Regions from separate parts of the Clostridium sp. 001 genome, predicted to be linked through region 1. Evidence: predicted binding sites of a transcription regulator. Region 1 holds the regulator's gene; each other region holds the start of a gene.
What was found. The regulator Rex, encoded in region 1, represses fermentation and respiration genes when NADH is low (regulators of the CRP and FNR family bind a similar motif). The targets are predictions, from matches to a motif close to ATTGTTAANNNNTTAACAAT.
Positions count from the first base shown of each region.

Region 2: a site for Rex is predicted at 1,987-2,006, ahead of B5S50_RS03380 (glycerol dehydrogenase). Genes of this name have one in related genera too.
Region 3: a site for Rex is predicted at 2,831-2,850, ahead of B5S50_RS18770 (NAD(P)H-dependent oxidoreductase subunit E). Genes of this name have one in related genera too.

Region 1 covers NZ_CP020473.1:1,751,463-1,755,691, reverse strand. Annotated here, with positions in the region: gene B5S50_RS08020 (ABC-F family ATP-binding cassette domain-containing protein) at 1-1,245, opposite strand, end outside; gene B5S50_RS08015 (redox-sensing transcriptional repressor Rex) at 1,669-2,301, shown strand; gene B5S50_RS08010 (bifunctional dihydroorotate dehydrogenase B NAD binding subunit/NADPH-dependent glutamate synthase) at 2,694-4,229, shown strand, end outside.
Region 2 covers NZ_CP020473.1:753,917-758,145, reverse strand. Annotated here, with positions in the region: gene B5S50_RS03395 (hypothetical protein) at 1-198, shown strand, start outside; gene B5S50_RS03390 (spore photoproduct lyase family protein) at 164-1,177, shown strand; gene B5S50_RS03385 (SDR family oxidoreductase) at 1,210-1,905, shown strand; gene B5S50_RS03380 (glycerol dehydrogenase) at 2,025-3,116, shown strand; gene B5S50_RS03375 (helix-turn-helix domain-containing protein) at 3,195-3,872, shown strand; gene B5S50_RS03370 (IS3 family transposase) at 3,869-4,229, shown strand, end outside.
Region 3 covers NZ_CP020473.1:4,002,296-4,006,524, reverse strand. Annotated here, with positions in the region: gene uvrA (excinuclease ABC subunit UvrA) at 1-1,156, opposite strand, end outside; gene B5S50_RS18780 (alpha/beta fold hydrolase) at 1,225-2,208, opposite strand; gene B5S50_RS18775 (MarR family winged helix-turn-helix transcriptional regulator) at 2,198-2,770, opposite strand; gene B5S50_RS18770 (NAD(P)H-dependent oxidoreductase subunit E) at 2,957-3,439, shown strand; gene B5S50_RS18765 (NADH-quinone oxidoreductase subunit NuoF) at 3,469-4,229, shown strand, end outside.

The sequences.
Region 1 (4,229 bases):
ATCTATAATTGTTTTTTCAATATTTAAGTCAGATTGTTCTTGGTCGTAGTAGCCGACCAACACATTTTTGCCTAATTTGCAAAGACCATCATCCTGTTTTAATTTACCTAGAATTATTTTGAAAAATGTAGTTTTGCCTCTACCATTTTCACCAATTAGAGCTGTTTTTTCTCCTTTTTTTATATCAAAATTTAAGTTTTTAAACAATAGTTTTTCATCAAAACTTTTACTTAAGTTCTCTACGTGAAGTACATCATTTCCACTGTTTATCTGAGTTTTAAATGTTATGCCTTTAATTTTTTCATCTTTGTCAGGAGCAGCTAGTCTATCAATTTTGTCTAACATCTTTTGTCTGCTTTCTGCTGCCTTTATGCTTTTTTCCCTGTTAAAAGATCTATATTTTTCAATAATTTCCTCTTGCTTTTTTATTTCTATTTGCTGCATGTTATAGGCTTTTAGCTGGACTTCATAATTTTTTTGTTTTAACTCCAAAGAAGTAGTATAATTTCCGTTATAAAAATTTATATGACCGTTTATGAGTTCCATAGTTGACTGGGTTATAGCATCTAAAAAGTATCTATCATGAGATATTACTATGATAGTACCTTTATAGGATTTTAAATATTCTTCTAGCCATTCTATAGCGTTTAGATCCAGGTGGTTAGTAGGTTCATCTAAAAGAATGATATCAGGTTTAGATAAAAGCAGTTTACAAAGTGCCACCCTTGTTTTTTTCCCACCGCTTAGCACAGTTATAGGATCGAGAAATTCATTTTCTTGAAAACCTAATCCACTTAAAACTCTGTTTATTTCAGCTTTGTAGGTATAGCCACCCCTGTTTGTATAAAGCTCTGAACAGGTGGTATATTTATCTATCAATTTATTTCTATACTCTTCATTTTTGGCATCGTAAGGTTCGTTCATCAAGGCTTCTAATTTATTTAATTTATTTTCCAAATTAATTAGATCCTGAAACACAGTAAGCATCTCGTCATATATAGTATTTGAAGAATCCAATGACAGATGTTGAGTTAGATATCCAACTGTTTTAGCCTTATCTATAAATAAATTTCCACTGTCATAATTTATTTTACCTGTTAAAATATTAAATAAGGTGGATTTGCCAGCTCCATTTGGACCAATTAATCCTACTTTTTCTCCATCATTTATGTTGAAAGTTATATTTTCAAGTATAATTTCGATTCCATAACTTTTATGAATATTATTGCAACTTAAAACAACCATTAGTAACACCTTCCTTAATCATTAACATTTTACTATGTATAGTAACTTTTTTGTAGTCCTATGTTATAATTATAATTAGAAAATTATAATATGGGCTAATTGATGTTTTAAATTTATTTTTAAAAGAAATTATAATTAATTAATTTTCAAGTACATTTGTAAGGATTGGAAATGTAGGCAAATTAACAATAGTTGTTACTGCTCATTATTTACGAATGTTAAAAGGTAACTAAAAAAGTGAGTACTATATTGTATAAAACATGTAAATAATTAATATAATTTACATATAAATGTATTGATTTATGTCTGTATGAATAGGATAATTAAATATATATCAAAGTAATTTATTTAGATACAATAATGGTATTCTAAAAATCAAAAAAGTATTTAAGAGAAATCAAAGAATATAGAAGAAGGTGTAGTATGGATAAAAAAAAGAATATATCAATGGCTGTTATAAAGAGATTGCCAAAATACCATAGGTATTTAATGGATTTAATGAAAAATGACGTAGATAGAATATCCTCTAAGGAATTAAGTGAAAAAATAGGATTCACAGCTTCACAAATAAGGCAGGACTTAAACTGTTTTGGAGACTTTGGACAGCAGGGATATGGGTATAACGTAGGTGAATTATACGGGCAAATATGCAATATACTTGGTCTTACGAAAACTTATAAGACTGTTATAATAGGTGCAGGTAATATAGGTCAGGCTATAGCTAACTATACTAGATTTGAAAAAATAGGTTTTCGGTTAGAAGCTATTTTTGATATAAATCCTAAACTTATAGGTATTAGAATTAGGGATATCGAGATAAGGGATATAGATTATTTAGATGATTACTTAAAAGAAAGTAGTATAGATATAGGAGTTATATGTGTACCTAACAATAATGCCCAAAAGGTTTGTGATATTTTAGTCAAAAACAAAGTTAAAGGTATTTGGAATTTTGCTCCTGTAGATTTGGTTACTCCAGAAGACATAAAGATTGAAAATGTTCATTTAAGTGATAGTTTATTAACATTGACATGTCTTTTAAATGACATAGATTAAAAACTTAAATGAATTCTTTAAGTTAAAAAATTCATTTGTTAGAAAATAAATTTAAATCATAAATATTTAGAAAAAATGAGTAATATTATGAATATAGTTTATATTTTTAGCATATTGTAATTGTTTTCTTGTGCAATTTTCATAATTATATGATATAATTATATAGGTTTATATTAGGTCAAATATGAGTTGAGAAAGGGGCAAAAAGCCGTTTAGTCAGATGTATCTTATTGGGGGGTATTTACTGATGCTGTAGGGTGAATTTCATCCGAATTTACGCCCTTGGAGTGAAAGACCAAACGAAAGTAGCTAACTAGCAAAATCGAACACTATGAAAAGGGAAATAGCCATAGATCTTATGATTTATGTACTAGAAAAAATGGCACAAAAGTATGTACAAGATTGTTAACAAAAAAGAGTTATCACCAAACATATTCTTAATGGATATTGAGGCACCAAGAGTTGCCAAGTCCTGTTTACCAGGACAATTTATCATAGTTAAAATGGATGATAAAGGGGAAAGAATACCTCTTACTATCTGTGATTATGATGCAGAAAAAGGAACTGTTACTATTGTATTTCAGACATTAGGAGCTTCAACTAAAAAAATGGCTAAATATGAAGTGGGAGAGTATTTTGAAGATTTTGTTGGACCACTTGGACATTGCTCAGAACTTGTAGAGATGGATCTTAAAGAACTTAAGAAGAAAAATATAATGTTTGTAGCAGGGGGTGTAGGTACTGCACCAGTTTATCCACAGGTAAAATGGCTTCATGAACATGGAGTTGCTGCAGATGTTATAGTTGGATGTAAATCAAAAGATCTTTTATTATTTGAAGATGAATTGAAACCAATTTGTGGAAATTTATATATAGCAACGGATGATGGGAGTTATGGATATAAGGGCTTTGTTACGAATCTTTTGAAAGAACTTATTGACAAGAAAGATAAAGAATATGATTGTGTAATTGCCATAGGACCTATGATAATGATGAAGTTTATAACTCAAGTTACGAAACCATATGGAATTAAAACAATAGTAAGTTTAAATACTATAATGGTAGATGGAACTGGAATGTGCGGAGCTTGTAGGGTTACTGTAGGTGGAGAATTAAAATTTGCCTGTGTAGATGGTCCTGAATTTGATGGTCATCTTGTAAATTTTGATGAAGCTATGAGAAGACAAGCTATGTACAAGACTGAAGAAGGAAAGAAACTTCTGCAAGAAGAAGAAGGGGACACTGGAAGTAGAGAAGGTAAAAAGTGTAGAGCAGAAGAAAAACTTGAAAGAATGAAAAGAGTACCTATAAAGGAACAGGATCCTAAAGTTAGAGCTACTAATTTTGATGAAGTTTGCTTGGGATACACTGAAGAAGAAGCTGTAAAAGAAGCTTCAAGATGCTTGAATTGTAAAAAGCCTATGTGTGTTACTCAGTGCCCTGTTACAATAACTATACCTAAGTTTGTTGAACAGGTAAAAAATAGAAACTTTGAAGAAGCTGCTAAAATAATAGCAGAATCAAGTGCACTTCCTGCTGTATGTGGAAGAGTATGTCCTCAGGAAACTCAGTGTGAAGGAAAATGTGTACTTGGCAAAAAAGGTGATGCTGTTGCTATAGGTAAGCTGGAAAGATTTGTAGCAGATTGGTCAAGAAAGAATAATATCGATTTATCTAAGACTTTACCTAAAAACGGCAAAAAAGTAGCTGTTATAGGAAGTGGTCCTTCAGGACTTACTTGTGCAGGAGATTTAGCAAAGCTTGGATATGACGTTACTATATTTGAAGCACTTCATGAAGCAGGAGGAGTACTTGTATATGGTATTCCAGAGTTCAGACTTCCAAAGGATACTGTAGTAAAACATGAAGTTGAAAATGTAAAGAAATTAGGAGTAAAAATAGAGACAGATGTAATAATAGGAAGAACT
Region 2 (4,229 bases), 1.0 Mb from region 1:
TATATAAATGAAATAGTATGCAATTTTAATTTATCTGTTTCTATGCAGCATCAGCTAAAGAAGTTAGCTAAAGGCTATAAGGTTAGAAATGATAACTTAATCTTAGCTCTTGATCCCTTTACCCAGATTTACTGTAAGACTAAATATGAGAGGAAGATGTATTTTGAAAAACTTGTACAACAGCTTGAACTTATGTAGCTTTTCTCATATTTATGTGGAAAAAGGGGTTACTGAAAATGAAAATACAAAGAGGGTACTGTCTAAGTTTAAAAAATCCAATATTATAAAAATAAATCATTATAAAGATGTATTTTGCAGACACAATCAAGATTTTCTAGTGCAAAAAAAGTCTCCTAAACTAATACTTGCACGCAATGATGGAAACTTAATTTATGAAGGTGCAAGGGTATGTGATAATTTTGGAAATGAATATTTTTATTATACTTCATCTATTATGAATTGCTTGTATAATTGCGAGTATTGTTATTTGCAGGGAGTTTATTCTTCGGCAAATATAGTTCTATTTGTGAATTTGGAAGATATTTTCAAACAGGTGGAGTGTATTCTAAAAAAGCACTCCGTTTATTTATGTATATCTTATGACACGGATCTTATGGCCTTTGAAAATATAACAGGTTTTATTAGAAAATGGATACAGTTTGCAGAAAAGCATAATAATTTAAAAATAGAGGTAAGAACTAAAAGTTCCAATTTTAAAAGTATAGAAGATTTGGTGCCGCAGGATAATGTAATACTTGCATGGACTCTTTCACCAGAAGAAATTTGCAGGAAATATGAAATGGGTGCTCCAAGTTTTAAGCTCAGGTTGGATAGTATTAAAAGTGCTGTAGATAGGGGCTGGAAGGTGAGAGTTTGTTTTGATCCGCTGTTATATGTACATAATTGGGAAAAATATTATAAAAATTGTGTAGAAGATACATTCAGGGTTATTCCGGAAGAAAATATACAGGATGTGAGTATTGGTGTATTTAGAATTGGTAAGGATTATTTAAAAAACATGGAGAAAATGAATCCACAATCGCTATTATTGGCTTATCCATTTAAAACTGAAGATGGAACCTGCAGTTATTCAGAAGAGCACCATAAGCTTTTGGTGAATTTTGTATATGATCTGGTTTGCAAATATGTTAAAAAATCTAAAGTGTTTGTACAATAAAAATAATACAAAATTATAGAGAAGGTGTAAGGGTGAAAACTGCAATTGTAACGGGAGCTTCTTCAGGTATAGGATTTGAAATAGCTCAGAAACTATTGAATATGGGTTACAAGGTTTACGGATTTGGCAGAGATTTTTCCAGGGTAGAATTTGATAATCCCAATTTTATAAGAGAAATTTGTGATATAACAAATACAAATAAATTCTTCCAGAGAATAGATGAAATAAAGGCCAAAGATGAAATATTTTTACTTGTGAATAATGGTGGAGTTGGATACTTTGGCCCCCATGAAGAATTAAATCCTAGAAAAATACACGAAATGATAACAGTGAATTTGGAAGTACCTATGGTACTCAGTAGTATACTGATGAGGCAGCTTAAGAAAAATAAGGGAATTATAATAAATATATCATCAGTTACAGCAAAGGAAATAAGTACTTATGGCTGTGCTTATTCTGCTACAAAAGCAGGGTTAACTCATTTTTCTGAAAGCCTTTTTAGTGAAGTGAGAAAAACAGGTGTAAAAATAATAACAATACATCCAGATATGACGAAATCAAATTTCTATAGAAATGCAAATTTCAGTGAAGATGATAGCAGTGAAGACTTTTATATAAATTGTAAAGACATAGCAGATGTGGTGGAATGGGTACTTAGGGAACCTTCTAACTTGGTAGTAACAGAACTTACTTTAAAACCTCAAAAGCATAGAATAAAGAGAAAATAGTAAAATATCCACAAATATATTATATTTGTGGATATTTTTAACTTTTATAACAGAAGGTTTAATGTTATAATACAGATGTATTTTGTTAAAAAAATAACTAAGATTAGGAGTGGTTAAAGATGTCAAGAATTATTATTTCTACGGGAAAATATGTACAGGGAAACGGCGAACTTAAAAATATATCTAACTACGTTGAAAATCTTGGAGATAGTTTTTTTATCATAGCTAGTGAAAATGGAATTAAGAGAACAAGAGGTGCAATAGAAGAAAGTTTTAAAGGAAAAGATTCTTCATTGTCATTTGAAGCTTTTAATGGAGAATGTTCCAAAAATGAAATAGATAGATTGTGTAAAAAGCTAAAACAAAATGAAAATAATGTTGTAATTGGTATAGGAGGAGGGAAGATATTTGATACAGCAAAAGCTGTAGCATATTATGCCAAAGTCCCAGTTGTAATAGTTCCAACTATAGCAGCAACAGATGCTCCATGTAGTGCACTCTCTGTAATATATACAGATGAAGGTGTATTTAGTGAATATCTGGCACTTCCTAAAAATCCAGATCTTGTACTTGTAGATTCATCTATAGTTGCAAAAGCACCTGTAAGGCTTTTAGTTTCAGGTATGGGAGATGCATTAGCTACTTATTTTGAAGCAAGAGCTTGTGTAAGATCAGGGGCTGTTACTATGTCAGGTGGAAAGGCTACAAAAGCTGCTTTTGCACTTTCAAAGTTATGCTATGATACGATTTTAGAAGATGGTCTCAAAGCTAAAATGGCGGTTATAAATAAAGTCCCAACTAAAGCTGTAGAAAATATAATTGAGGCAAATACTTATTTAAGCGGAGTTGGATTTGAAAGCAGCGGACTTGCAGCTGCCCATGCTATTCATAATGGATTTACAGCACTTGAGGAATGTCATGGATTGTATCATGGAGAAAAAGTTGCTTTTGGAGCTTTAGTTCAATTGGTTCTTGAAAACAGTCCTATGGAAGAAATAGAAGAGGTCATAGATTTTTGCTTGCAGGTTGGTCTTCCAATTACATTAAATGATTTGGGTATTAAGAAGGTAAATAATGAAGATATAATGAAGGTAGCTGAAATTTCCTGTGCTGAAAATGACACTATGCATAATATGCCATTTGAAGTTACAAAGGAAGACGTATATTCTGCTATACTTGCTGCAGATGAATTAGGAAAGCAATATAAATAAGGCATCTAAGTTAAAAATGATATGATACCTCTTAAGTAGACAAAGGAAATAACTAAAATCTACTTGGGAGGTATTTTTATGTCCAAATCGCCATACACTCCAGAATTCCGTGCGAAAGTTTCGCAGGAATATCTTGATGGAGCTGGATCTTACGATTATATATCTGCTAAATATGACATTGGAAAGAAGACATTACAGCAATGGGTTGCTAAATACAGGATTTACGGAGTTGTAGCATTTGTTCATAAATCGGGGAACTCTTCTTATTCATCTAATTTTAAAACCATGTGTGTTAAAGCTGTTTTGTCAGGTGAAGGAAGTATCGATGATATAGTTGCTAAATACAACATTTCTTCAAGAGAAGTGCTCAGAAACTGGATTAAGCGTTATAATGCCAATAGAGAACTTAAGGATTATGATCCTAAAAGGGAGGTCTATATGGCAGAAGCAAGAAGAAAAACAACCATTGAAGAACGCAAAGAAATCGTTGAGTACTGTCTTAAACATAACCGTGATTATAAGAAAACTGCAAACATTTATGATGTTTCATATAGTCAAGTCTATTCTTGGGTAAAGAAATATGATGCTAACGGAGAAGAAGGATTATCAGATAAACGTGGACACCACAAAACAGATGACGAGGTTGATGAATTAGAACGTCTGAAACGTGAAAATCTCAGACTCAAACGACAACTTGAAGAAAAGGACATGGTAGTTGAATTGTTAAAAAAAGTGAAAGAATTCGAAAGGATGTGAGGCTTGGAAAACTGCGTTACGAATCAAAATATTTAGATGTGAGATATTTCCATGAAACAAAAAAATGGAGTATAGAATGGATGTGCGAGCAGCTTGGAATTTGCAGAGCTGCTTATTATAAATGGTTGCATCGAGAAATCCCAGAACAGGAACTGGAAAATATTAAGTTGGCAGAACTTATCAAAGAATTTGATGAGCGTTTTAGTCATATTTTAGGTTATCGCAGAATGACTTCATGGATTAATCACTTTAATCATACCAACTATGGCAAAAAAAGAGTGCATAGGATTATGAAGAAGCTAGGTATTCATTCCGTAATCAGGAAGAAAAAGCAAAAATATAAATGTTCTCCTCCTG
Region 3 (4,229 bases), 2.3 Mb from region 1:
AATGAAGACCAACATCATTTAAAAAAGATAATCTTTTATATATCTCCAAAATTATTTCCTTTGACATCTTGAATATAGAATTCGGAGCATGTTCATATACATCTTTGATAAAGCTTAAAGCTTCTCTCACAGACATATCTGAAACCTCCGATATTGTTCTTTTTCTTATCCTGACGCTATTTGCTTCTTTTGATAGCTTTGTACCCTTACAGACACTGCAAGTATTGAAGCTCATAAATTGTGCATACTTTTTTCTTGTTACCTCGGAATCTGTTTCATAATAAAGTCTAGTTAACTCCGTAACAATTCCTTTAACCGGTTTAAGTGTAGTTTTACCTCCCATTATAGATGGATACTTTAGCTTTTCTTCTCCTGAACCATACAGTATTATATCTTGAAAACTCTTAGGTAAATCTCTCCAGGGTGTTTCAATATCTAAATTATAATGATCAAATACAATATCTAAAGGCCCTGTTGGCCATGTAGTTTTACTATTTTCTCTAAGATTTCCAAACCAATTAATAGCACCATCTAAAATGCTTAAACTTTCATCACCAATTAAAAGCTTTAAATCAACTTCCTGCGTAACACCAAGCCCCTTACAACGAGGACACATTCCCTGAGGAGTATTAGAACTGAAATGTGCTGACATGAGAGGTTTAATAAAGGTATGACAGTTAGGGCATTCACTTTTGCTATTTTTATAAAGCAGTGTTTTTATTTCTGTTTTACAGTTTTCACAGGTTCTAATCCCTATTCTGGAATATAAAAGACGCAGGTAATCAGAAATTTCCGTCAAGGTTCCAACGGTAGAGCGTGGATTGCTGCTTACACTTTTTTGCTCTATGGCAAGAGATGGGGTTAAGCCTGAAATATATTCAACCTTTGGCCTTTCAATTTTTCCCACACTTCTTTTTGCAAAGGTGGATAAACCTTTAATAAATCTTCGTTGTGCTTCAGCATGTATTATATCGAATACTAAAGTAGATTTACCGCTTCCACTGACTCCAGTAAATACAATGAGTTTATTCTTGGGTAGTTTCAAAGAAACGTTTTTAAGATTATGATGCTTTGCACCTTTTATAACAATCATATTATCTTCAGATTCTTCATTAATACTTTCATTTATTATAAGTTCTCTAAGCTTAGTACTCATATTACACCTCTTTCAAACTTCTACTTGAAAGAATAATGCATCCAGTAACTGGAGAGTCAATACTTATTTTAATTATTGGAATACTGCACACTTTTTTCTTTTTTATTTATTTTTGATAATGCATCAAAAACCAGGTCAGGCTGATCCATCATCAAGAAATGTCCCGCATCAGGAATTATGAATATATCTTTATTTGGCGCCTTTATATCTTCAAAATAATCTTCAGCTATAACATGGGGAGCTTGCCAATCCCTTCCCCCCAAAATATAATATACCGGCACCTTATATTCTTTGGATTCTCTGCGTAGATTAAAGTCCTCAAGAAAACTGTAAACCTTTGAATTTGCTTTAAAAATCTTCATAAATGCTATAATATCGGAGAACTTAAAAATGGGACTTTTAAGTGCAGCTATCCATATATCAATGCCTATCTCCATACCTAATTTGTATTTTCCCTGAAGTTTACGAACTACATTACATTTTCTTAAAAACTCTTTATCAAAAACAGTTTTGCTGCCAGGATATTCACCTATACTTTCAAGCTTTTTTAATGATTTTTTATCATCTACTTCTTCAATCATTTCTTTAACTTTGTTATAGCCTACCTGCTCATTTTCCACCATACCAATAACCTGTCCAGCACCAATATAATACTCTACGTCTTCCGGATGCTTTCTGATAAATACCGACCCCAAAACACTTCCCCATGAATGTCCAAATATAACAATCTTTTTCTTGTTATACTTTTTCTTAAGATACTGAATAACTTCAAATAAGTCCTGAAGCATCAAATCTATTGTAGGAAGTTTATCTGGATTCTTCGTGAGAGTCTTCCCAGCACCCCTCTGGTCCCAGTGAACTACAGTATATATTTCTTCCCATCTATCTTGAAATAATCCTGTAAATAAGGATTCTGCCGAACCTGGCCCTCCATGTAAAAATAGCATTACAGGATTATCAAAGCTTGTTCCTAGATGATACAGGAACTGATCTATTCCATTAATCCTTACATATTCAGAAGTACATATTAACCTGTTGTTTTTATTTCTCATAATTTTTCCTATCCTTTCTTTGATTTTTTCTTATATTTTCAAACTCCTTTAATATTCTTGCTGCGTCATCTTTCTGACTTTCATCTACTTTTAAATTACTATCTTCTTCAAAACCATCTTGTTCTTCACCATCAAATCGATACAGCTTTTTAAGCATTCCCCAAATAGTTTCTAACTCTTCAGTTGAAAAATCCTTAAAAAGCTGTGCCATGAAAAATATTCCTTTTTCTGAAACTTGATATAATATCTGCTTCCCAGCCTCCGTAATTATTACATTGACAGCACGCCTATCTTCAGGATTAGGTACAATATCAACATATCCCTTTTTCTGCATGACAGTAACAATTTGTTTTACATTTTGCTTAGTGGAACCCAGTTTTCTTGCAATATTATTAAGTGTAGTTTTACCTTCAGATAAATGAGCAATTGCAACCATTGTCATATACTGCCTTGAAGTCAAATTTCCCAGGTATTCATCTCCTCTTACCTGAAGTTTATTGGCCAGTGAAAATAAGGTGGCATAGGTTTGTTCCATTAAAAATATTTCTCTATATGTATCCATAAAAATTTTCCTCCATTAGTCAATATATTGTCTAATTATAGTTTAATGATATTTTTTATATTTGTCAATATATTGTCTATTATTTTATCCGATGACTATATAATAAAAAACTCCCATACTACCAATACTATCTTAAGAATATAAAATGAAAGATGGTGAAAAAACTGCGGCACAGCAGGAAATATTATGGATGTATGCAAATTAGATAACGAAAAACTAAAAGAACTGTCTTCCTATATAGATAGTTTGGAAGGAAAAGAAGGTTCACTTATAAGTGTACTTCACAGAGCTCAGGATATATTTGGATACCTTCCTGAAGAATTACAAACATTTATTGCAAATAAACTTGACATTAGTGCAGCAAAAGTATTTGGTGTAGTTACTTTCTATTCATACTTTACAATGAAGCCCAAAGGTAAACATGTGATAAGCATATGTATGGGTACAGCTTGTTTTGTTAAAGGTGCAGAAAACATTTTAGAAGAATTTAGAAACCAACTTAAAGTAAAAGATGGATTTACCACAGAAGATGGATTGTTCACTATAGATATTTTAAGATGTGTTGGAGCTTGCGGCCTTGCACCAGTAGTTGTAGTTGACGGAACAGTCCATGGAAAAGTAAAGGTCGAAGATGTTAAAGGAATATTAAGTCAATATACCTTAAAATAAATATTAGAAATTTATGTGGAGGAAAATATATGGATAAGATAAAATCCTTTGAAGATTTAAAAGCTTTAAGAGAAGAGTATAAAGCTAAGATAGCAAACCGCACTTATGATAATGCAAATAAAAATATAAAAAAAAGCTTACTTGTATGCGGTGGAACAGGATGTCGTGCTTCAAGAAGCTTAGATATAGTCAATATACTTAAAACTGAAATTAAAAATGCAGGTCTAGAAAATACAGTTGATGTCATTTCTACAGGATGCTTTGGGTTTTGTGAGAAGGGACCTATCGTCAAAGTTGTACCAGATAATGTTTTTTATGTTGAAGTTAATACCGAGAGAGCAAAGCTAATTGTGTATGAACATATGGCCAAAAATACAGTAGTTGAGGAAGCTTTATATAGAGATCCTATTACTAAAGAAAAAATATCAAATCAAACGGATATTCCATTTTATAAAAATCAAAAAAGAATTGCTCTTAGAAACTGCGGCCTTTTAAACCCTGAAGATATTACAGAATACATAGCAATGAACGGGTACGAAGCTTTAGGCAGAGTTTTAACACAAATGACACCTGACAGTACAATTGATGAAATTAAAAAAAGCGGCCTAAGAGGCAGAGGGGGCGGTGGCTTTCCTACGGGTGTAAAATGGGAAATGACAAGAAAATCTAAATCTGATACAAAGTTTATGATCTGTAATGCTGATGAAGGAGATCCCGGTGCCTTTATGGATAGAAGCATACTTGAGGGAGATCCAAATTCTGTACTTGAAGCTATGGCTATTGCAGGTTA